Linked DNA regions of Lacibacter sediminis. The protein of the gene in region 1 interacts with the protein of each later gene in a pairwise test. Links are inferred from orthologs where the notes say so. Each region holds a gene or a part of one and is shown on either strand. Other genes may lie near its edges. The genes, in order: H4075_RS16870 and mtgA.

The links.
Region 2: the proteins of H4075_RS16870 (region 1) and mtgA interact in binary tests that used the Escherichia coli proteins (3 or more experiments, as listed by UniProt). The link is inferred for Lacibacter sediminis from one-to-one orthologs.

Annotation. Positions count from the first base shown.
Region 1 is NZ_CP060007.1:3,977,777-3,981,596, reverse strand. The notes cover bases 1-2,990. They hold H4075_RS16870 (penicillin-binding protein), read left to right. Parts: upstream 1-437; coding sequence 438-2,543; downstream 2,544-2,990. Other genes in these bases: H4075_RS16865 (UDP-N-acetylmuramoyl-L-alanyl-D-glutamate--2,6-diaminopimelate ligase), read left to right, coding at 2,543-2,990; H4075_RS16875 (FtsL-like putative cell division protein), read left to right, coding at 112-438; rsmH (16S rRNA (cytosine(1402)-N(4))-methyltransferase RsmH), read left to right, coding at 1-54. Also shown: more of H4075_RS16865, read left to right, coding at 2,991-3,820. UniProt on the Escherichia coli protein: Essential cell division protein that catalyzes cross-linking of the peptidoglycan cell wall at the division septum. Required for localization of FtsN.
Region 2 is NZ_CP060007.1:134,011-151,533, reverse strand. The notes cover bases 2,674-5,420. They hold mtgA (monofunctional biosynthetic peptidoglycan transglycosylase), read left to right. Parts: upstream 2,674-3,536; coding sequence 3,537-4,304; downstream 4,305-5,420. Other genes in these bases: pnuC (nicotinamide riboside transporter PnuC), read right to left, coding at 4,882-5,420; H4075_RS00665 (AAA family ATPase), read right to left, coding at 4,293-4,832; H4075_RS00675 (hypothetical protein), read left to right, coding at 3,004-3,522; H4075_RS00680 (LysE family translocator), read left to right, coding at 2,674-2,945. Also shown: H4075_RS00690 (glycosyltransferase family 2 protein), read left to right, coding at 1-595; H4075_RS00685 (GH3 family domain-containing protein), read left to right, coding at 636-2,162; more of H4075_RS00680, read left to right, coding at 2,316-2,673; more of pnuC, read right to left, coding at 5,421-5,502; H4075_RS00655 (saccharopine dehydrogenase family protein), read left to right, coding at 5,578-6,693; H4075_RS00650 (OsmC family protein), read left to right, coding at 6,768-7,187; H4075_RS00645 (cupin domain-containing protein), read left to right, coding at 7,250-7,609; H4075_RS00640 (hypothetical protein), read right to left, coding at 7,706-9,418; H4075_RS00635 (NifU family protein), read right to left, coding at 9,570-10,166; H4075_RS00630 (ferritin), read left to right, coding at 10,305-10,826; H4075_RS00625 (esterase family protein), read left to right, coding at 10,934-11,665; H4075_RS00620 (amidase), read left to right, coding at 11,780-13,438; H4075_RS00615 (DUF3817 domain-containing protein), read right to left, coding at 13,458-13,769; H4075_RS00610 (MerC domain-containing protein), read right to left, coding at 13,789-14,181; H4075_RS00605 (SCO family protein), read left to right, coding at 14,290-14,946; H4075_RS00600 (Fur family transcriptional regulator), read left to right, coding at 14,960-15,379; and 2 more genes. UniProt on the Escherichia coli protein: Peptidoglycan polymerase that catalyzes glycan chain elongation from lipid-linked precursors. May play a role in peptidoglycan assembly during cell division in collaboration with other cell division proteins.

The DNA.
Region 1 (3,820 bases):
AAACTGAACTCAAGATCCAGAAGTGCACGGTTACGAATAGCCGAAAAACTTTAACCCTTGTAAAAACTGAAGAAACAAACAAACTGAACACAGGAAATTACAAACAAACCAATGGCAGTAAAAGAGCCGAAGATCGATTTTAAAAAGTGGTTGAATTACCAGTGGATCGTGAAGAACGTTCCATACTTTCTCTTTCTCTCCCTGCTGGCGATCATTTACATCGCCAATGGCCATTACGCCGATAACACCATCCGCAACATCAATAAAACCACAAGGCAATTAAAAGAACAGGAGTATGAGTACAAAACACTCAACGGAAAACTTATGTTCCAGAACAGGTTAAGTGAAGTAGCAAAAGCAGTTGAGCCAATTGGTTTAAAAGAAAATATTCAGCAACCCATCAAATTAACTGACAGTACAAAACTGAAAGACAATTAATGGAAGTAAAAAAAGACATATTGTGGCGTGTTTACCTTGGCTTTCTCGGCTTGGGTGTATTTGGCATCCTCATTTTGGGGAAGGCCTTTTACACACAACGTATAGAAGGAAGTTACTGGAAGAGCATGGGCGATAGTCTGCATACGAAGATCCTTGATCTTGATGCTGAGCGTGGTACTATTTATAGTGAAGATGGAAGTATGCTCAGCACATCGTTACCACAATTTGATATTTATATTGATTTTGGTGCTGATGGCTTGCGTGCAAAAAGCGGAAAGAATTTCAAAGAAAATATTGATTCATTAAGTATTGCTCTTGCAGGTTTATTTAATGATAAAACAGCAGCGACTTATGAAAAGGAATTGAGGCAGGCTTATAAGGAGAAGGAGCGATATTACCTGCTGCATAAAAAAGTATCGTTTGAAGATTACAAACAACTGCGTGAGTTTCCATTGGTGCGTTTGGGACGTAACAAGAGTGGCTTTATTGCTGAAGTAAAAACAAAACGTCTTAATCCATTTGGCGAGCTTGGTTTCCGCACCATTGGTTTGTATCGTGAAAATTCAAAGCTTGTTGGACTTGAACGTTCATTTGACAGTGTGTTACGTGGTACAACCGGTAAACGCCTGGTGCGTTATGTAGCCGGTGGTGTAATGATGCCTGTTGAAGGTTTTGAAGTGGAACCTGAAAATGGTGATGATGTGTACACAACGATTGATGTAAACATCCAGGATATTACGGAGCGTGCATTGATGCGTACGATGACCACCAACGAAGCATTAGAAGGTACCTGCATTGTAATGGAAGTGGCAACAGGAAAAATAAAAGCTATTGCCAATCTCGGTCGCACAAAAGATGGAACTTATTTCGAAACAGATAATTATGCATTACGTACCGCAGAGCCTGGTTCAACAGTAAAGCTGGTAACGTTGCTCGCTGCATTGGAAGATAAGCATGTAACAATCAAAGATAATATTGCGATACATGGTGGTCGTTGGAATTTGAATGGAAGAACCATTGTGGATGATCATCATGGTCCTGAAGTAACAAGTATTAAAACAGCTTTCACGCAGAGTTCGAATGTGGCAATGAGTAAACTGGCTTATCAATACTACACCGGCAAACCAAAGGAGTATTACAAGCACTTCAGCGCACTTCATCTTACTTCAAAAACAGGTATAGAACTGAATGAAGAATTTAGTCCCCTCATTCGTAATCCTAATAAAGTAAAACCGAAAAACTGGCATCCACAAACATTAGCATCATGGGGTTTTGGATATGAATTGATGGTGTCGCCATTGCAAATGTTGATGGTGTACAACGCTGTTGGTAACAATGGTAAAATGATGAAGCCTTATCTCTTAAACGATATCAGGAGTTACGGAACAGTGATCAGGAAAAATGAACCTGTTGTGTTGAATGAAGCAATTGCAAGTGAAGCAACCATCAAACAATTGCAGGAATGTTTAGCTGCAGTTTGCACAGAAGGAACTGCAAAAAAACAATTTGAAACTGCTCCATACAAAGCAGCCGGAAAAACAGGCACAGCAAAAGTAAATGACGGGAAATATAAATATCGTGATGGTGTTTACCAGTCAGCATTTGCAGGTTATTTCCCTGCAGAAGCGCCGAAGTATTCCATCATTGTGGTGGTGAAGAATAAACCACATGCAGCTAATTACTATGGAGGATCTGTGGCAGCTCCCGTATTCAGAGAAATTGCTGACCATCTTTATAAATACAGCCAGGAACAGCAACCTTATCAATTACCTGCCATTGCTGATTCTATGCTGTACACATTCAATGGAATGAAAAAAGAACTGCAGGTGATCGCATTGCAATTCGGATTTAACTACGCCGATCAACTGGCAGGCAACTGGCGCAGATCATTCCTGAAGAATAATAGTGTGCAACCTCAATCAGCAGAAGCAAGAGAAAAGCTGATACCTGATGTAAAAGGAATGGGATTGAAGGATGCATTGTATGTAATGGAAACAGCAGGTGTAAAAGTGAAAGTGACAGGAAAAGGTAGAATCAATAATCAATCGATAGCAGCAGGTACGCCTGTTGCGAAAGGACAAGAAATAATGTTGTATCTCAACTGATGGCAGAATTAAAAGACATATTGTATAAAGTGCACCTGCGCAGTGTTCACGGATCAACCAATGTTGATGTGAATGATCTGCAGATCGATTCACGTATGGTGAAGCCGGGCACTTGCTTTATTGCTATTAAAGGTGTGTCTGTTGATGGTCATGAATTCATCAATAAAGCAATTGAGTTGGGTGCAATAGCAGTGGTATGTGAAGTATTGCCGGAACAATTGAATGATGATATAAACTATATACAGGTTGCCAACAGTGCAGAGGCAGCAGGCTTTATGGCCAACCAGTTCTTTGGAAATGTGAGTGAGCAAATGAAAGTGATTGGTGTAACAGGCACAAATGGAAAAACAACCATCGCTACATTATTATTTAAACTGTTCAGTGGTTTAGGTTACAGATGCGGATTGATCTCAACGGTTGAATATCATGTAGGCGATAAAGTATTTCCATCAACACACACAACACCTGACGTCATCAGTTTAAACAGCTTACTAAAACAGATGTACGATGCCGGTTGCACTTATGTTTTCATGGAGTGCAGCAGTCATGCTATTCATCAGCATCGTATTACCGGCATCCATTTCACCGGCGCATTGTTCAGCAATATCACACACGATCACCTCGATTATCACAAAACCTTTGATGAATACATCAAAGTAAAAAAGAGCTTTTTTGATGGACTTGGGGCTGATGCGTTTGCGATCAGTAATAAAGATGATAAAAGAGGTGAGGTGATGTTGCAGAATACAAAAGCGAAGAAGTTGTATTACGGGTTGAAAAACATCGCTGATTTCAAAGGAAAGATACTGGAGAACAGTCTCACAGGTTTGCAGATGATGGTGAACAACGATGATGTGCATTTCCGTTTGATCGGTGAATTCAATGCATACAATTTATTAGCCGTATATGGTGCAGCTATATGCTTGCAGGAAGATAAACTGAAAGTGTTGCAGGTATTGAGTGGCGTCACCGGTGCAGAAGGAAGATTTGATTATCTCATTTCACCAAAGGATCTCATACTTGGTATTGTTGATTATGCTCACACACCCGATGCGTTGGAAAATGTGTTGGCAACGATCAAAAAATTAAGAAGAGGTCATGAGCAGATCATCACCGTTGTTGGTTGCGGTGGTGATAGAGATAAAACCAAACGCCCGGTAATGGGTGAAGTGGCATGTGAGCTAAGCGATAGAGTGATTTTCACCAGTGACAATCCAAGAAGTGAAGACCCATTAGAGATACTGGCTGATATGGAATTTGGATTGAGTAGTGCAGCA
Region 2 (17,523 bases), 3.8 Mb from region 1 along the record:
GTTGAACGAACCTAAATCGCTTGGTCGTTTAGATGAGCTGCAACAACTTTTGCAAAACACACCGGCTAATGAACTCATCTTATGCCAGAGCAAAGACCTTTCTTTTGCACAGATCATTACTTTATACGAGCAAACAGGCAAAAAAGTAAAACTGCGTTTACATGCGTTGGGTAGTGAAAGTATTATCGGCAGCGATTCAAAAAATGAAGCAGGCGAAGTATTGCATCAGGAAAAAATGCAGTTGAGTGAAGAAGTGAACCTTCGTTTGAAACGTTTGATCGATGTGAGTACATCAGCCCTCTTTTTACTCAGCTTTCCGTTTCATTTTATATTCAACAGGCATGGTCTTGGGTTACTGCAACACAGTATTTCGGTTATCACCGGCCGTAAAACATGGGTCGGGTTTTCAACTTCACGTAAACACCTGCCTTCAATACCAACATCTGTATTAGGGCCTGCGGGACAACCACATCACTTATCACACCTGAAAGAAGAAGGACTTTTATTGGCTGATGAATGGTATGCCCGGGAATATGAACCCGTTTACGATCTCACAACCATCTTTGCGAATTATCAAAAATTAGGCAGTAAGTAAGGCCTCGAGTTATTACATTTGTCAACACTGAACGGTAAGCATGTCATTAATTGAAATCAATCTCCCCAAGTCAATCAGCAAGGCGCTCAATTTGCCGGTCAATTCACCAAAACGCCAGCAAATCAAAGTGCTCAAAAAGCTGTTGAAAAAAGCGAAGCATACCGAATTTGGTCAGCAATATCATTTCGACGAAGTACTCAATAGCCGTCACCCCGGAAAACGTTTCCAGGAATTAGTGCCGGTTCATGATTATAATAAGATCTACAAAGATTGGTGGCATAAAACGCTGGAAGGTAATACCGATGTATGTTGGCCGGGCAAGATCAAATATTTTGCGCTCAGCTCCGGCACAAGTGAAGCTGCCAGCAAATACATTCCGATCACCAACGATCTCATGAAGGGCAACCGTATTGCCATGATCAAGCAGTTGATTTCTTTGCGTACTTATGAAAACTTACCGGTTCGTAGCTTGGGAAAAGGCTGGCTCATGTTGGGCGGCAGTACCGATCTGCAAAAAGGTCCGGGTTATTATGCAGGAGATCTCAGCGGTATTACGGCTAAAAAAATGCCTTTCTGGTTCAGCCCTTTTTACAAACCGGGTAAGAAAATCGCCAAAACAAAAGACTGGAACATTAAGCTCGATTATATTGTAAACGAAGCGCCCAACTGGGATATTGGTTTTGTGGTGGGTGTACCTGCATGGATACAGATGTGCATGGAAATGATCATTGAACGTTACCAGCTCAAGAATATCCATGAAATATGGCCCAACCTGGCCTTCTTTGTACATGGTGGCGTATCATTTGAACCATACAAGCACGGCTTTGAAAAACTCTTAGGCAAACCGCTTATTTATATTGAAACCTATTTGGCAAGCGAAGGATTTATTGCTTACCAAAGCAGACAGGATGCGGTGGGTATGCGTTTGGTCACGAACGAACACATCTTTCTTGAGTTTGTTCCGTTTGAAGATAAAAACTTTGATGCCGATGGAAATATTACAGCAAAGCCGGAAGCATTGATGATCCATGAAGTAGAAGAAGGAAAGGATTATGCATTACTGATCAGCACCAGTGCCGGCACATGGCGTTACTTAATTGGAGATACTATTCGTTTTACAGATAAAGAAAAACACGAGATTGTTATCACCGGCAGAACCAAACACTTCCTGAGTCTGGTAGGTGAACACCTGAGCGTTGATAATATGAACAAAGCCATACAGGTGGTGAGTGAAGACATGAACATTTCTATTCCTGAATATACAGTGGTGGGTGAGCCGCATGGCAATTTCTTTGCGCATCATTGGTATGTAGCCTGCGATGATCGTGTGAACACCGAAGAGTTACGTGTTGCTATTGATAATGCATTGAAAGAAATTAATGATGACTATGCAGTTGAACGTGGCAGTGCATTGAAAGACGTGTTCCTGGATATTATGCCTGAGTCAACGTTCATGGAGTTTATGAAGCTGAAGGGAAAGATCGGTGCTCAGCATAAATTTCCCCGTGTGCTGAAAGGTAAAATGCTGGCCGATTGGCAACAGTTTTTAACAACCGGTAAGTTGTAAATAATAGATTCACTCCTGCCCGACTAAAGCCATTCAGGCGGGGATAACGCTGATCAATACAGATCAAAGCGGATTTCTTATTTTTATGGCAGAACATATGTGATCATTTGTTCAATACGTTTGATCCGTGTCCCAATCAATCCATCATCAAACATGACCGAAGCAATCATCAAGGGTTTGGCGTTAGGTTTATTGCTGGCCATCAGTATGGGCCCGGTTATTTTTTCTATTATTAAACAAAGCATCAGTAATGGCCATAGAGGCGGATTGGCATTTGTGTTTGGTGTATCGGCCAGTGATCTTACGCTTGTTCTTGTCAGCAATATTTTTACCGAACTGTTTAACCGCCTGTTGAAATTTGAAAAAGTAATTGGCATTGGCGGCAGCGCTTTGCTTATCGGCATTGGTATCTATTTTCTCTTCTTCAAAAAAATGCAGCTCAACGAAATGGGCGATGGCATTGAAATGAAACGCAGTGCAGGCGATTATGTAAAGATCTTTTTTGCCGGTTATTTTATGAATACACTTAACCCGAGTGTTATTGCCTTTTGGTTTACCTGGGCCACAGCTTTCATTACCATTCCGGTGAATGAGCGTATTGCCACTTTCGCTGTTTGTCTTTCGGTTGTATTCGTTTTTGATCTGCTGAAAGTATTTCTTGCAAATAAACTGCGGAGCAGACTCACCTCCAGAACTATTACCCTTATCAATAAAGTATCGGGTTCTATTCTGATTGTATTTGGAGTTGTACTGATCATCGGTCTTTTGTTCTACAGGAAATAATTAAGCGTATCTTCTTAACATACAATTTCATTTTTCTGATGTTCTTTTGAGCTTTGTTATGAAACCAGCCATTCTTTCACTGCTGCTCCTGTTTACTTCTGTTGCCAATGCACAATTCAATGAGTTGGTGTTGCGCAAAAACGGAATTGCTAAAAAACGATATGCTGAAGGTGCTACTATCACGCTTCAAACAAAACTTGGTTTGAGATACACGGGCACCATCTATTTAATTCAGAACGATAGTATTTATTTTCTTGGTGGTGGTATTCACAAGCGGGATGTTGCCATTGTATTTAAGAAACAAAAGAAAAAGCACCGCATTATTCCGTTTAATACGCAGGCATTTTTATACAGTAATCTTGGTATTCCTTTATTCACCGCCGGTTTGGTGATAAGCGGTGAGCCTTTTTTAAACTCCGCTATTTCGGGTGTGGCATTGGTTTACATTCCCGTGCTGTTATACAATGCACAACAGCTTATTTTCAACGGAAATAAAAAATACAGGATCGGAAATAAATATGATCTGCAGGTTCTTGATCTTTATCCATCAGAAAAACTTCCTGAAAAAAAGCAGTAACGTATATTGCAACCATGGCGGCAAAGAAATCCAATTCCTCCAACAGGACATTCCTTCAAAAAACGTTTCGTTTCCTGAAACGGTTGTTCATTGTTTTGTTTATTGCTCAGTTTGTTTACATCATTTTGCTGAAGTGGATCGATCCGCCCATTACTGTTACACAACTGGTGAGTGTAATTAAGGGCGAAGGGTTAAAGCGTGATTATATTTCTATTGAGCAAATGAGCAGCAATGCACGGCTGGCAGTTATTGCAGAAGAAGATCAGTTATTTCCTAAACATGGCGGGTTCGACTGGAAGCTGATTGAAAAAGCAATGGATCATAACGAAAAAAAACCAACACGTATTCGTGGTGCATCCACCATTTCACAGCAAACAGCCAAGAATGTTTTTTTATGGCAAGGCCGCAGCTGGTTCCGTAAAGGATTGGAAATGTACTTCACCAAAATGATCGAATGGATCTGGGGAAAGAAACGCATTCTTGAAGTTTATCTCAATGTAGTTGAGATGGGAAAAGGCGTGTATGGTATTGAAGCAGCTTCAAGAAAATTTTACAGCAAACCGGCCATACAACTTTCACGTGCTGAAGCAGCGCAAATAGCATCATCATTACGGAATCCCAAAAAGTATACTGTAAAGCCGTTGTCAAAAGCAGTGGCTATTCGTTCAGGATGGGTATTGCGGCAAATGAATAATCTGGAAGGCGATGAAGATATTCAGCAGTTGATTCGTGACGATGTGCAACCCAAAAAAGTAACGAAGAAAAAAAGATCAGCGAATTAAAGCATCTACTGCTTTTACTGCTTTATTGAAACGTTCCTCAAAATTTCCGCTTACAATTGACCATGCTGTAGTTTGTTGCTGTAACAGTTCCTTGTACACGGCAAACAGATCGTTGCGTACTTTTTGTTCGGGATATTCTCTCAATTCATCTTCCACCCAGGGAATATCGGGTTTGCAAAGAAGGTAGAGATCGTATTTCTGATGTTTCAGTTCCTGTAGTATCCATGGATCACAGGAGCCAAAAACCACTTCGCTCCATACTTTCATCACATGCATATCTGTATCAAAGAAGATTGTGTTTACTTGTTTTGCGAGTGCATCAGCTGTGTATTTTTCTGCCAGCTCGGTTTGATTTTTGGCGATCACCAATAAATCATCCGCAGTATAAGGCCGTCCCAACATCAGTAAATATTCCCGTGCATATTCAGGACACCACACAGATTGGTAGTGCTTCGCTAAACGCTCACTTAAAAAAGATTTACCTGTAGATTCCGGGCCGAGCAGAACAACTTTCTTCGGGAAATTCATAAAGGTTGCAAAGTAACGGGTGATGCAATACAAAACAAGGGTAAAACTGCTATCGTAATTTTACTCTTCTCTTCCATTCTGCCAATCCATAAAAAGCCATGATCAACAGCACAACATAAAATACACTGGTAAACACATATTGTTTCACAAAGTACAGAGGAACTGAAGCAATATTGGTAGCTATCCACCAATACCAGCTTTCTATTTTCTTCTTTGCCATCAACCACATGCCTGTAAATGCGGTGGCTGCGGCAAGGGAGTCGGCCCAGGGAATTGCACCCGGTGTAAAGTTCTGTTTAAGATAATACAACGAAATGTATAATGCAAGGTAAAAACCGGCGAAAAACAAAAGTTGATAAATAATCCAGCGGGTATTTGAATAACTGATATGCAAGATCTGTTGATGATTCTGATCTTTTTTTGCCCATAACCACCAGCCATAAATACTCATGACTGTATAGTAAAAGTTCACGGCAGCTTCTCCAAACAAGTGTCCTTTAAAACTCAGCCAGATATAAATAACGGTACTTATCAGCCCTACAGGATATACAAGAATATTTTCCTTGCGGCTATACCATACACTTGCAATACCAGAAGCCACAGCAATGTATTCAAAGACTGTTGTATGCTTCATCCCCTCTACAAACTGCTGCCAGATAGTATCGATCATATTTCAAAAATGCATTGAAATTTTCAGATTGAGCGCTAAAAAAATTTCGGGCATCTTTGCAGAAATATTTGCTGTATGACGATTGCTGTTCTTGGTGCAGGCATGGTGGGCCGTGCTATTGCACTTGATCTTTCCACCGTATTTGATGTTACATCTTTTGATATGAGTCAACAAAACCTTCAACTCTTACAACATAAATCAACAAACATAAAAACAGTTGTTGCCGATCTGCGAAACACTGTACCTTATTCCTCTTTTTTGGAACCTTTTGATATTGTTGTAACGGCCGTGCCCGGTTTTATGGGTTTTGAAACGTTGAAAGCGGTGATCGATGCAGGTAAGAATGTTGCAGATATTTCTTTCTTTCCTGAAGATGCTTTGCAATTAGATGCATTGGCAAAAGAAAAAAATGTAACCGCTATTGTTGATTGTGGTGTTGCACCGGGCATGAGTAACTGGATCATCGGCCGCTACAATGCAGAAATGAAAATAGATTCATTTGAAATTTATGTTGGTGGATTGCCATTGCATCCACAACCACCTTTCTTTTACAAAGCACCTTTCTCGCCCATTGATGTAATTGAAGAATATACCAGGCCCGCACGTTTGAAAGAAAACGGAGTGATAATAACCAAGCCTGCATTAACCGACCGCAGAATGATGCAATTTGATGGCGTAGGCACACTCGAATCATTTAATACAGACGGTTTACGTTCCTTATTATTTACCATGCCGCATATTCCCACGCAGATTGAACAAACTCTTCGTTATCCGGGACATATCGATCTCGTTATTGCACTGAAGCAAAGTGGTTTTTTCAGTGAAGAAAAAATAACGGTTGACGGAAAAGAACTGTCGCCAATGCAATTCACGTCGAAACTGTTGATCAACGAATGGAAATTGGGCGAAACAGAAGAAGAACTTACGGTTATGAAAGTTACGCTGCATGGCGAAGGAAAAACGATTGAATACAACCTGCTCGATAAATTTGATGCGGCCACACAAACTTCTTCCATGGCACGCACAACCGGTTATGCCTGCTCTGCAGCTGTTCATTTATTAGTCAACAACATGGTAACAAAGAAAGGTGTGTTTCCGCCCGAGTTGTTGGGCGATGATAAAACCTGTTTTGATTTTGTATTGAACTATTTACTTGAAAGAAATGTGAACTGGGTAAAGAAAACCTCCTGAAACTTTCATTGGCCCGGTTTGTGAAGAATACATTTTTGAATTAGATTTACCAGCTCAAATAAAAAACAAACATTATGATACGTCACGCAACAGCCGTTTGGAATGGCTCAGGTAAAGAAGGTAACGGACACCTCACTACACAAAGCACCGTTTTAACCGATACACAATATTCTTACCTCTCCCGTTTTGAAAGCGGTGTTGGTACTAATCCGGAAGAGTTAGTAGCAGCTGCACATGCCGGTTGTTTTAGTATGAAATTGAGTTTTGTATTGGGTGCTGCAGGATTTACACCTGAAAAAATAGACACCAAATGTGAGATCACTTTTATTGATGGAACATTATCTAAATCACATCTCATTGTATCGGCTTCTGTACCGGGTATTGATGATGCAAAATTCCAGGAGTGTGTGAAAGATGCTGAAGCAAATTGTCCTATTTCAAAATTATTAGGAAAAGGCTTAGAGATCAGCAGCACAGCAACTCTGGTAGCATAAATTATCATTCATTATTTACACAGCCGGTTTTCTTTTGAAGACCGGCTGTTTTACTTTTCAGTATGGAAAAAGTAAATCTTGCAGAAAATTTTAACCTGTTTACCGAACACTGGAGCCCGCAAATTGCAGGTGAGTTAAACGGACAGCATGTAAAACTGGTGAAGTTCAAAGGGCCATTCACATGGCATCATCATGATCGTGAAGATGAACTGTTTTATGTTGTGAAGGGAAGTTTTGATATGGAGTTGAGAGATAAAACGATCACCATTAACGAGGGAGAATTTATTATTATTCCAAAAGGTGTTGAACATCGGCCCAATGCAAAAGAAGAAGTGCATGTGCTGTTGTTTGAACCTGCAACTACGTTGAATACGGGTAATGTGGAAAATGAGTTTACGAAGAAAGAGTTGGGAAGGCTGTGAAGAGTTACAATGAATAAAAGACCCGGGATTTCGGTTTAATAAATTTCCAAAGTATATAACTTCTTCAAAAAAATTCTGTAACCATAAGCCTAAGTTTCAGTACCTCCAACTCAGCAAATCAACTCCCTGCGGACTTCTTGTTTTTACTTCTTCGGCCCACTTGGTAATAAAGTAGCGGTTATAACGTAGCCGGCTGATATAATTCGGTTGAGTATGATCGCCATTCCAGCAATGCTCGGCACGGTCGCCATAATCAACAAACGCATTGGCGAAAGGATTCGTCAACTTTTTCAATCGTTCTTCAAACAGGTACACGGCATTGTTGAGGTAATAATTATCCATATCACCACAGTATATTTTTATTTTTCCCTGCAGTTTATTGCCAAGCTTATTCCAATCACGTTCCAGTATGTAACCTAAATCATAATTCTCCTTCCAATAACGTGCAACAGTTGAATCAATTTCACCTGTGTATTTATTCCAGATAGGTTGCGGATAACCATCGGCACCGCAGGGAGAAAAAACACTTTCCCACACATCAAACTGATCGCCGCTACGGCTGTTGGTGCCCAATGCAAGCTCCCGAAGATTCATGTCTCTTATTGTTGCATCAACATGACCAAGATAATTTCTGTGACCTGGGCGTAACGTCTTTTTAAAAGGCCCTTCCTGGTAGTAGGCATTTTTATCTTTATAAATATCTACCACCATATAAGCACGAAAATCAATAGGATCAGGGCATGCGCTGTAACAACCATTGAATGCATCAGGATAAAACATTTGCGCTGCCAATACTTCCCAACCTCCTGTAGAACCGCCATACATAAATCTTGCCCAGCCTTCACCAATGCCTCTGAAACGTTTTTCAATTTCAGGGATCAACTCATATACAATTGCATCGCCATAAGGTCCGTTGTTGGCACTGTTTACTGCATAACTATCATCATAGAAAGGAGTGGGGTGTTGAATTTCGATAGCAATTACTCTCGGAAACCCCGGGCCCGTCCACAGTTTATAAAAATCATATTCTTCCTGCTGCACAATTTTGTTATACCCTGTTAAATTGAAACGTGCAATATAATCAGGCTTTAAATCAGGATCAGGGGGTGTGGTTCTGAAACCACTAAAGTCATCAGGAAAATGTCCGTGAAAAATTGCCAGCGGATATTTTACTGTTGGGTGAGTCTCCCAACCTTCGGGCAATAGTATATGTGCGCCAATAAACATCGGTCGCCCCCAAAACTCAGTAAGAAGTTTACTCTGAATTTTAATGTGTTTGATATACTTCGTGTCTTTAGGTGGTTCAATGGGTGGTATTTCACTGTCAAGTGCAACCGTAATAACATCAGCACCGGAATTGCTGACACGAAGTTGAACAGGTTGGTTATATAAATTGCCCGGTGCTGTATTCCAGTGTTGTCCTTCGCCTCTGTCCATCGGCAATTTCACTATGTGCCCATCTTTACGTTTGAAGGTTTCGTACTTGTGCAGCAATACCTGTACATGATATGTTCCGTTCTTTAATTGCTTCATATTCTCTACCGGGTAACCAAATGCTTTGGCATCAATTGTTTTCACTTCACCTGGTTTCCAGTTATCCACGTTTATACCAAACACCTGCTGTGTTTGAGGCCCATCGCTTATTTGAAAGCGTGGTTCTGATTTATTGTTTGTGCTGATGAGTAACAGCAATCTTCCATCCAGCGGTTTGTTGCCGAATTTGGAAGGATAAGGAATGAGAAATTTCGTTTGGCTGAAAAGCAAAGATGCAAGTAGTAAAAGGTATGAAGTAAGAAGAGATCGCTTCATGTGTGTTGATTTAGGAAAGAAAGTTACTTGAATTTACTTTACTCCTGGTTATGACGAACGAACAAACAAGGTTGTTTTTCAAACAAAAAAGCGCTGCAACAGTTGCAACGCTTTCTATCAATAGAATCATTTAATCAAATCATCAACGGTCTTACTCCGCCTCTGCCACTACTTCTTCCACTTCAGGGATCATACGCTTCATCATTCCTTCAATACCTGCTTTCAACGTGATCATTGAAGACGGGCATCCGCTGCAACTTCCCTGCAACGCTAGGTTCACTTTACCATCTTTGAAACTTTTGAACTGGATAGCACCGCCGTCCATTTCAACCGCTGGCTTCACATAGTTCTCAAGAATTTCCTGAATGCGTTTTACCACATCGCTTTCATCGCCACTCAACACCACTTCGTCCTTTACAGGCTCCACGATCTTCGATTCATCAATTACAGGCTTACCTTCTTCGAGGTAATCTTTCAAAAACTGGCGAATGGTCGGGATAAGTTCCTGCCAATCAGTATCGGGTGTTGAACGTGTGAGTGTTACAAAATTGCTGGCGATGAACACAGCTTTCACAAACGGAAAGCCAAAGAGTTCCTGTGCCAGTGGAGAAGCGTCTGCTGTTGCTACTTCAGGAAAATCGATGCTTTTGCCGGGATACAGGAGTTTGTTTGCCACAAACTTCATTGTTTCCGGGTTTGGCGTCATTTCTGTATAGATGCTGATAACGGGATTACCTGTTTGTATCATGTTGGTGAAACTTTAAGCTGCAAAAATAACAACAAACGGCGGGTTTTGGTTGAGGTTTTCCCATTTTAGCAGTTTTATGACGAATCATAGCTGAAAAGCTCCCGTAATCGTAAATTAGAGAAATTAAAAATTACAACTATGCTATCCCCAAAAATTGAAAAAGCGCTTAACGAGCAGGTTTTGCTCGAAGCAGAATCATCCCAGATCTATTTAGCCATGGCAAGCTGGGCAGAAGTGGAAGGGTACAGCGGTATAGCGGCCTTCCTATATAAACACAGCGACGAGGAACGTCTTCACATGTTGAAACTGGTGAAGTTCATTAATGAACGGGGCGGCCACGGCGTTATTCCGCAATTAAAAGCACCTTCAACCAAGTACAAAGGTGTGCGGGAATTATTTCAGCAGGTACATGATCATGAAATACTGGTAAGTAAAGAGATCAACAGGCTGGTTGATATTTGTTTGAAAGAAAAAGATTACACCACGCATAATTTTCTGCAATGGTATGTGAGTGAACAGATCGAAGAAGAATCACTCGCAAGACATATCATGGACAAATTGAAATTGATAGGTGCAGATAAGAGTGGTTTGTACATGTTCGACCGTGATGTATCAATGATGGGCAGCCCTGCAGCAGGTGGTGGAGCAGGTAAACATTAATTAATTGATTGATAACAGCCTTCCTCTTATTTGTGTTTACAATGTAATCGTTTATCTTCATTAAGATGAGCGACTGATATTATTATACCTGAAACAAAACTGATTTTATGCAGAGAGAATTATCCGGATGGTACAGCCCGGCTTTGAATAAAGAAATGCCCATTGCTACTTACGGTCATTATGGGTTTGCATTATTGATGGTGCCAACTGCTGCGGCCGACTACTTAGAGTATGAGCGTTTTCAATTGATGGATACATTGCGTCCGTGGGTAGAAGCAGGTAAGGTGAAAATATTTTCTGTAAACAGCATCAATACAGAAAGCTGGATGCACAATGAAATGGAAGGCGCACATAAGGCCATCCGACATAACCAGTTCAACGAATATATTTTTAATGAAGTGGTGCCGTTCATCAAAACAAGCACATCATTCGATACTCCAATTATCACCTGCGGTGCATCATTCGGCGCATTGCACAGTATGAATTTATTTTTAAAACGTCCTGATTTGATCAATGGTGTAATTGCCATGAGTGGCGTATATGATCTGATGGAATACAGTAAAGGACATTATGATGAACAGGTGTATTACAATAGCCCAATGCATTACATGCCCAACTTAACTGATCATGCAGTATTGGAACAGATTCGCCAAAGCAATCATATTCATATTTTCAGTGGAAGTGGTGCGTATGAAGATCCTTCAAGCAGCGGACGTTTTGCAAAAATTCTTTACGACAAAGGCATTAATTACGAATTAGACATCTGGGGCGAAGAATGGCCACACGACTGGAATACATGGCGTTCATTGTTGCCGCACTATCTCGAAACGAGGTTTTAAATAGAGTTGCCAACCTTTTGAAGGTTGGCAACTCTTCCCATTCATCAAATGCAATCAACAATCTGTTGGTTGCATTTGTAGTTTTAGTAGTTTCCACTTCTTAAACCAAAACGCATGAGAACGTCATTCTTCTTTTTTCTTATCTGTATATTATCATCTACCCTTTCAGCACAACAAAAAGATACCATCAGCAAAGAAGATCTGAAGATCGCTGCGAAAGTAATTGGTCTTGATTTTACAGAACCTGAACGTGACAGTATGTTGCGTGATGTGAGAGATAATTACACGGAGTATGCAAGGATGCGTAGCCTTCCGCTCAATAACAATGTGCCCATGAGTCTTTGGCAAAGTCCCGTGCTGCCTGGTATGCAGTTCGATACAAAGCAATTGCCTGTCCAATGGAATATTCCTGTTAATGTAAACTTGCCCTTAAACAAAGCTGATCTTGCTTTTTATAATATTCTGCAATTAGCAACACTTATCAAAAACAAAAAGATCACATCTGTTGATCTGACAAAATTTTTTATTGAACGTATCCGTAAGTATGGCGACACCTTACAATGTGTGATTTCTGTAACAGAGGAAATTGCTATGCAACAAGCCAGAGCTGCTGATGCAGAAATAGCAAAAGGAAAATACCGTGGACCATTGCATGGTATCCCCTACGGATTAAAAGATCTGTTTGCGGTAAAAGGAACTAAAACTACATGGGGTGCCACGCCTTACAAAGACCAAACAATTGAAGAAGACAGTTATGTGTGCACAAAACTAAAAGATGCAGGTGCAGTTTTAATAGCCAAGTTTACTCTCGGCGCTTTAGCAATGGGCGATTGGTGGTTTGGTGGTCGTACAAAAAATCCCTGGAATCTCAACTTCGGTTCATCAGGTTCATCTGCAGGTTCAGCTTCTGCAACAGTAGCGGGGCTCGTGCCATTTGCAATTGGCACAGAAACATTAGGGTCAATTATTTCACCCTCTACTGTTTGTGGCGCAACAGGTTTGCGACCAACATTCGGCAGCATCAGCAGAAGTGGAGCAATGACACTTTCATGGAGTCTTGATAAAGCCGGACCTATTTGTCGCAGTGCAGAAGACGCTGCTGTTGTGTTCAACTATATTCATGGAACCGATGGCAAAGATCCCGGTGCAGTGAATATGCCGTTCAATTACAGTGTAAAAAAAGATATCAAAAAACTCCGCATCGGTTATGCAAAGAATTTTTTCGATCGCATTCGTGATACAAGTGCAAATGAATGGAAAGTGTTGAAAGCATTTGAACAAATGGGCATCAAACTCATTCCTGTTAATTTCCCCGACAGCGCAGCTTATCCTTTCGACATTGTTGGTATTACCATTGGTGCAGAGAGTGCTGCTGCATTTGATGAGTTAACAAGAACAGATATGGATGATCTGTTAACCCGTCAAAACAAAAATGATTGGCCCAATTCTTTCCGCACTGCAAGATTAATTCCTGCAGTAGAATATATCAATGCAAATCGTCATCGCTATTTGTTGATGCAACACATGAAAACATTTTTTGAAACGGTTGATATTGTTATCACCCCCACCTATGGCGGTCGTCAATTGGCTATTACAAATCTTACAGGTCATCCTGCATTGGTAATGCCAACAGGTTTTAACCAACGTAAACTTCCAACAAGTATTACTTTGGTTGGCAAGTTGTATGATGAAGCAACATTATTACAAGTAGGAAAGGCGTTTCAACTGGCGACCGGTTGGGATGATGTACATCCGGAAATGTTTAAGCAGTAAGAACAACTACAAGTAAGAATTATTTGTTTGATGCAAGCAGCTGCTCTTCTTTTTTCAATTGCTTATCATAAACAAACGTTCCAAGCGGCAACCATGCAGCAATAAAAGCAAACAGAAATTTTTTGAAGGGCCAGTTGTACACTTCTTTTACATAAAAAGCCAGTGCAACATACACTACAAACAATAAACCATGTGCCCAACCGACATACTTAACTGCCAGTGGCAGGTCGAATATGTATTTCAAGGGCATGGCAATTAAAAGCAATACTAAAAAAGAAATACCTTCTGCAATTCCTGTTTTGCGTAAAAGTTGGATCGGTTTCAGATTCATGTTACAAAGAAATAACAGATCAGTGATTACAATCTGTGGTATGACAATGATTTGCTTTTCTGCAAAAACGATGATTGAGAATGTGTGCAGTAATGATCAACGCAACTGCCGGTATCACAAAAACAAATGAAGAATAAGGAAATTTTATAAACTGGTTAAGCGTAAACAGTAACATACCAATTGAGAAAGGAACGAGCGTTCCCCAATGATGATGGTGTTTTTTATAACCATGCCACAACGTTGAGAAACCGATCACAAAGGCTGTTCCTAATAAAAGTATTTCCACAAACACATTGTGGATGATGTTGATCCCGAAAAGAGGAAGGCTGGTGATAAATAAGGGCACTACAGCACAGTGGATAGCACAGGCTACAGATGCGGCGATTCCCAAGGCTTCCCAATTAATACGCATATTCATAAAGGATGGCAAAAATACATATTTGCAATTATGTTGCAAATTTTATTTTGAGTTGAAATTCGCCTCGGTTCGCTCCGTACCTTTGCGGTTCATTTTAACGATATGTCCAAAAAGTTGTGGTTCTACCTTGGTTTCTTCGTGCTGTTAACGGGTGTTTTCTTTCTCGCTATTTTCTGGGGTACCGACCTGTGGCGTAAAAAATTGCCCACCATGAACGAGGTAAAAGACTTTGCGTTTGTAAACCAGTTGGGCGACACCATCACTAACAATAATGTAGCGGGCAAAGTACAGGTAGTTGAATTTTTCTTTACAACCTGCACCGGTATTTGTCCAAAGATGAACACCAACATGGCCGTGATCGCCAAAGATTTTGCTGATGAAGAAGATTTTATCATCCTCAGTCATACGGTTGATCCTGATAAAGATTCTGTTGCCCGTTTGAAGCAGTATGCCGATTCGATGAAGATCGATCCAAAAAAATGGATGCTCTTAACCGGTACCAAAGAAAAATTATACGAAGCAGCCCGCAAAAGTTATTTGTTGGATGATCAGAAGAACGGACTTGATCCGATTGCTGATCAGTTTATTCATACACAGCTTTTTGCATTGGTTGATAAAAGTGGTAAGCTGCGTGGTATTTATGACGGACTAAAAAAACAGGAATTGACAAAGCTGAATGAAGACATCAGTCTCATTTTAAAAGAAGGTTACGATGGGCCACGTTTTGTGAACGGAATTTTTCAGAATAACCCGAATTAAGTAATTTTCAGACATGAGCGAAGCGATCAAAGAGTTGCTGAAAAAAAATCACATGAGTGTAACCGACAGCCGGTTGCAGATACTCGATATGTTTTATCATGCACCGGGCGCATTGGCGCATGCTGATATTGAAAAGAAGGCCAGCGATAAAATTGATCGTGTTACGATTTACCGCACTTTACAAACCTTTGAAGAAAAGGGCATCATTCATACAATTCCTACAGCTGATAATTCGGTGAAATATGCATTGTGTAAAGATCAGTGTGCAGAAGGCCATCATCACGATAACCATGTGCATTTTGTATGTGAACAATGCGGCAAAACCATTTGCTTAGACGATGTATTGGTGCCCGAAGTAAAATTGCCCCAGGGTTTTCAACCACACCAGAGTAATATGGTGGTGAATGGTTATTGCAGTGATTGCAGGAGCTGAGGGCAAACTCAACCTGTCAGAATTCCATTACAAAGAAAGAATGTAGCTAATTAAATGGTTCGATATTTACCGATATTGACAATTCTCGTCCACCTACTTTCCTGTGGCCAATCCGAAAAAAAGTCACGCCCAAAACAAGTTGACACACCTGGATCAAACCTTGATAAACTTCCTAATGGCAAAAGGCTGTTGGATAATATCAACTCAAAAACTGTTCTTTATTATAAAGAGGTTGTTGGTACCGACACATTAAAAGGGGGTTATATAACTTGCTATGGAATAGACGACAGCATGAAATATTTTTATCTACGGCATGGAGACACATTACACTTATTAAACGAGACCCCTATTTACACATCAACATGGAGCTTGGGGGTATTGGAAAAAGACTTCGACAATTTTTTCATAACAAGAATAGATAATGGGAATGGAGTTCCGGAAACATATCAAGTGTTTGACAAAAAACACGCAAAAAACATTTTGGGTGATAAAGTTGTAGCATGGAATTTTAAGTATTTAGAAGAAACTTTGTTTTTCTTATACGACAACCACACTGTCAATCTTTTCGGCAACGACATTGACAGGAAACAGGCAGATAGTATCTTCCTTTATAATATGAAATCAGGCATTCGGGAAGGATATAAGTTGCCTAAGGAAAACCAAATCGACATAATATATTATGACATTAAAAACTTAACAAATACCAACCTGATTGTTAGTCGAACAAATCATAATTCGGAAGAAGAGAAATTAGTAAAATACAGACGCTAATATTGGCACAAAATATTCAACTTCAGTTTACCTCTCTTTCTTCTTCCCCTCATTCAACCTCTTAGCCAAAAACAAAAATGCCCTCCCGTAGAAACGGCAGGACATGATTAATGTTCTGATTTAGCAGTGCAAATATCGGTATTAATTAGTTAAGATGATCCATTTCTGTTTTTGTAAAATCCATGAGGGTTTTGATGTGGCTCGGTGAAAAGTCGAACTTCAGTCCGGCTGCTTCATACAATTGAGGCAATGTTTTCGTTCCGCCAAGGCTCAATGCATTGATATAATTCTGTAAAGCCACTTGCTGGTTTCGTTTGAACTGCATCCATAAGCCAATTGCTCCAAGCTGTGCAATACCGTATTCAATATAATAAAACGGCACTTCAAACAAATGCAGTTGACGTTGCCATTCGTATGGACGGAATTGTTCTAAACCTGAATAATCGATTAAACCTGTGCTGTATTCATTTGCCAGCGCCATCCATTTTGCACCACGCTCCTCAGCAGTATGCGCAGGGTTTTCATAGAGCCAATGCTGAAACGCATCGATCCTTGCGATCCATGGTAAAATGGTGAGCACTCGTTCCAGTTGTTTGAATTTTGCACGACGCAACTCTTCTTTATCCTTAAAGAAAATATCCCAATGCTCCATGCTGAAGAGTTCCATGGCCATACTTGCCACTTCAGCAATCTCAGCACCATATTCTTTAAAGCCTGTAAGTTCAAGCTCATGTGTAAGGAATGAATGAACAGCATGACCGCCTTCGTGCACCATGGTGGTAACATCATCGAGTGTACCTGCTGCATTCATAAAAATAAACGGTGCACCTGTTTCAGCTAACGGCATATTGTAACCGCCGGGTGCTTTGCCTTTGCGGCTGTCGAGATCAAATCGTTTCAGTTCATTCATCTTGCGCAAACAATCCGCAAAGAATGGATTGAGTTGTTCGAAACATTCAATTGTTTTTTCTGTCAACTCTGTTCCATTAGTAAACGGTTGTAACGGCACAATACCTTCCGGTTCTGCATCCATATCCCAGGGACGCAACTGATCAACACCAATTGCTTTGCGTTGTTCTTCATAAATAATTTTCACCAGCGGAATCACATGTTGCTTTACCGCTTCGTGAAAATTGAAACAATCCTGTGGGGTATAATCAAAACGACCGAGTTCTTTAAACTTATAATCACGGTAATTTTTAAAATCGGCATTCAATGCTAATTGATGACGTTTCTCAACGAGTTTATCAAACAATGCATTCAATGCTTCCCGATCCTGGTAGCGACGGTTCTGGATCTTCATGTACACTTCTTCACGCAACTTGCGATCAGGATTTTCTAAAAACTTTCCTGCCTGTTGCAGTGTATATTCT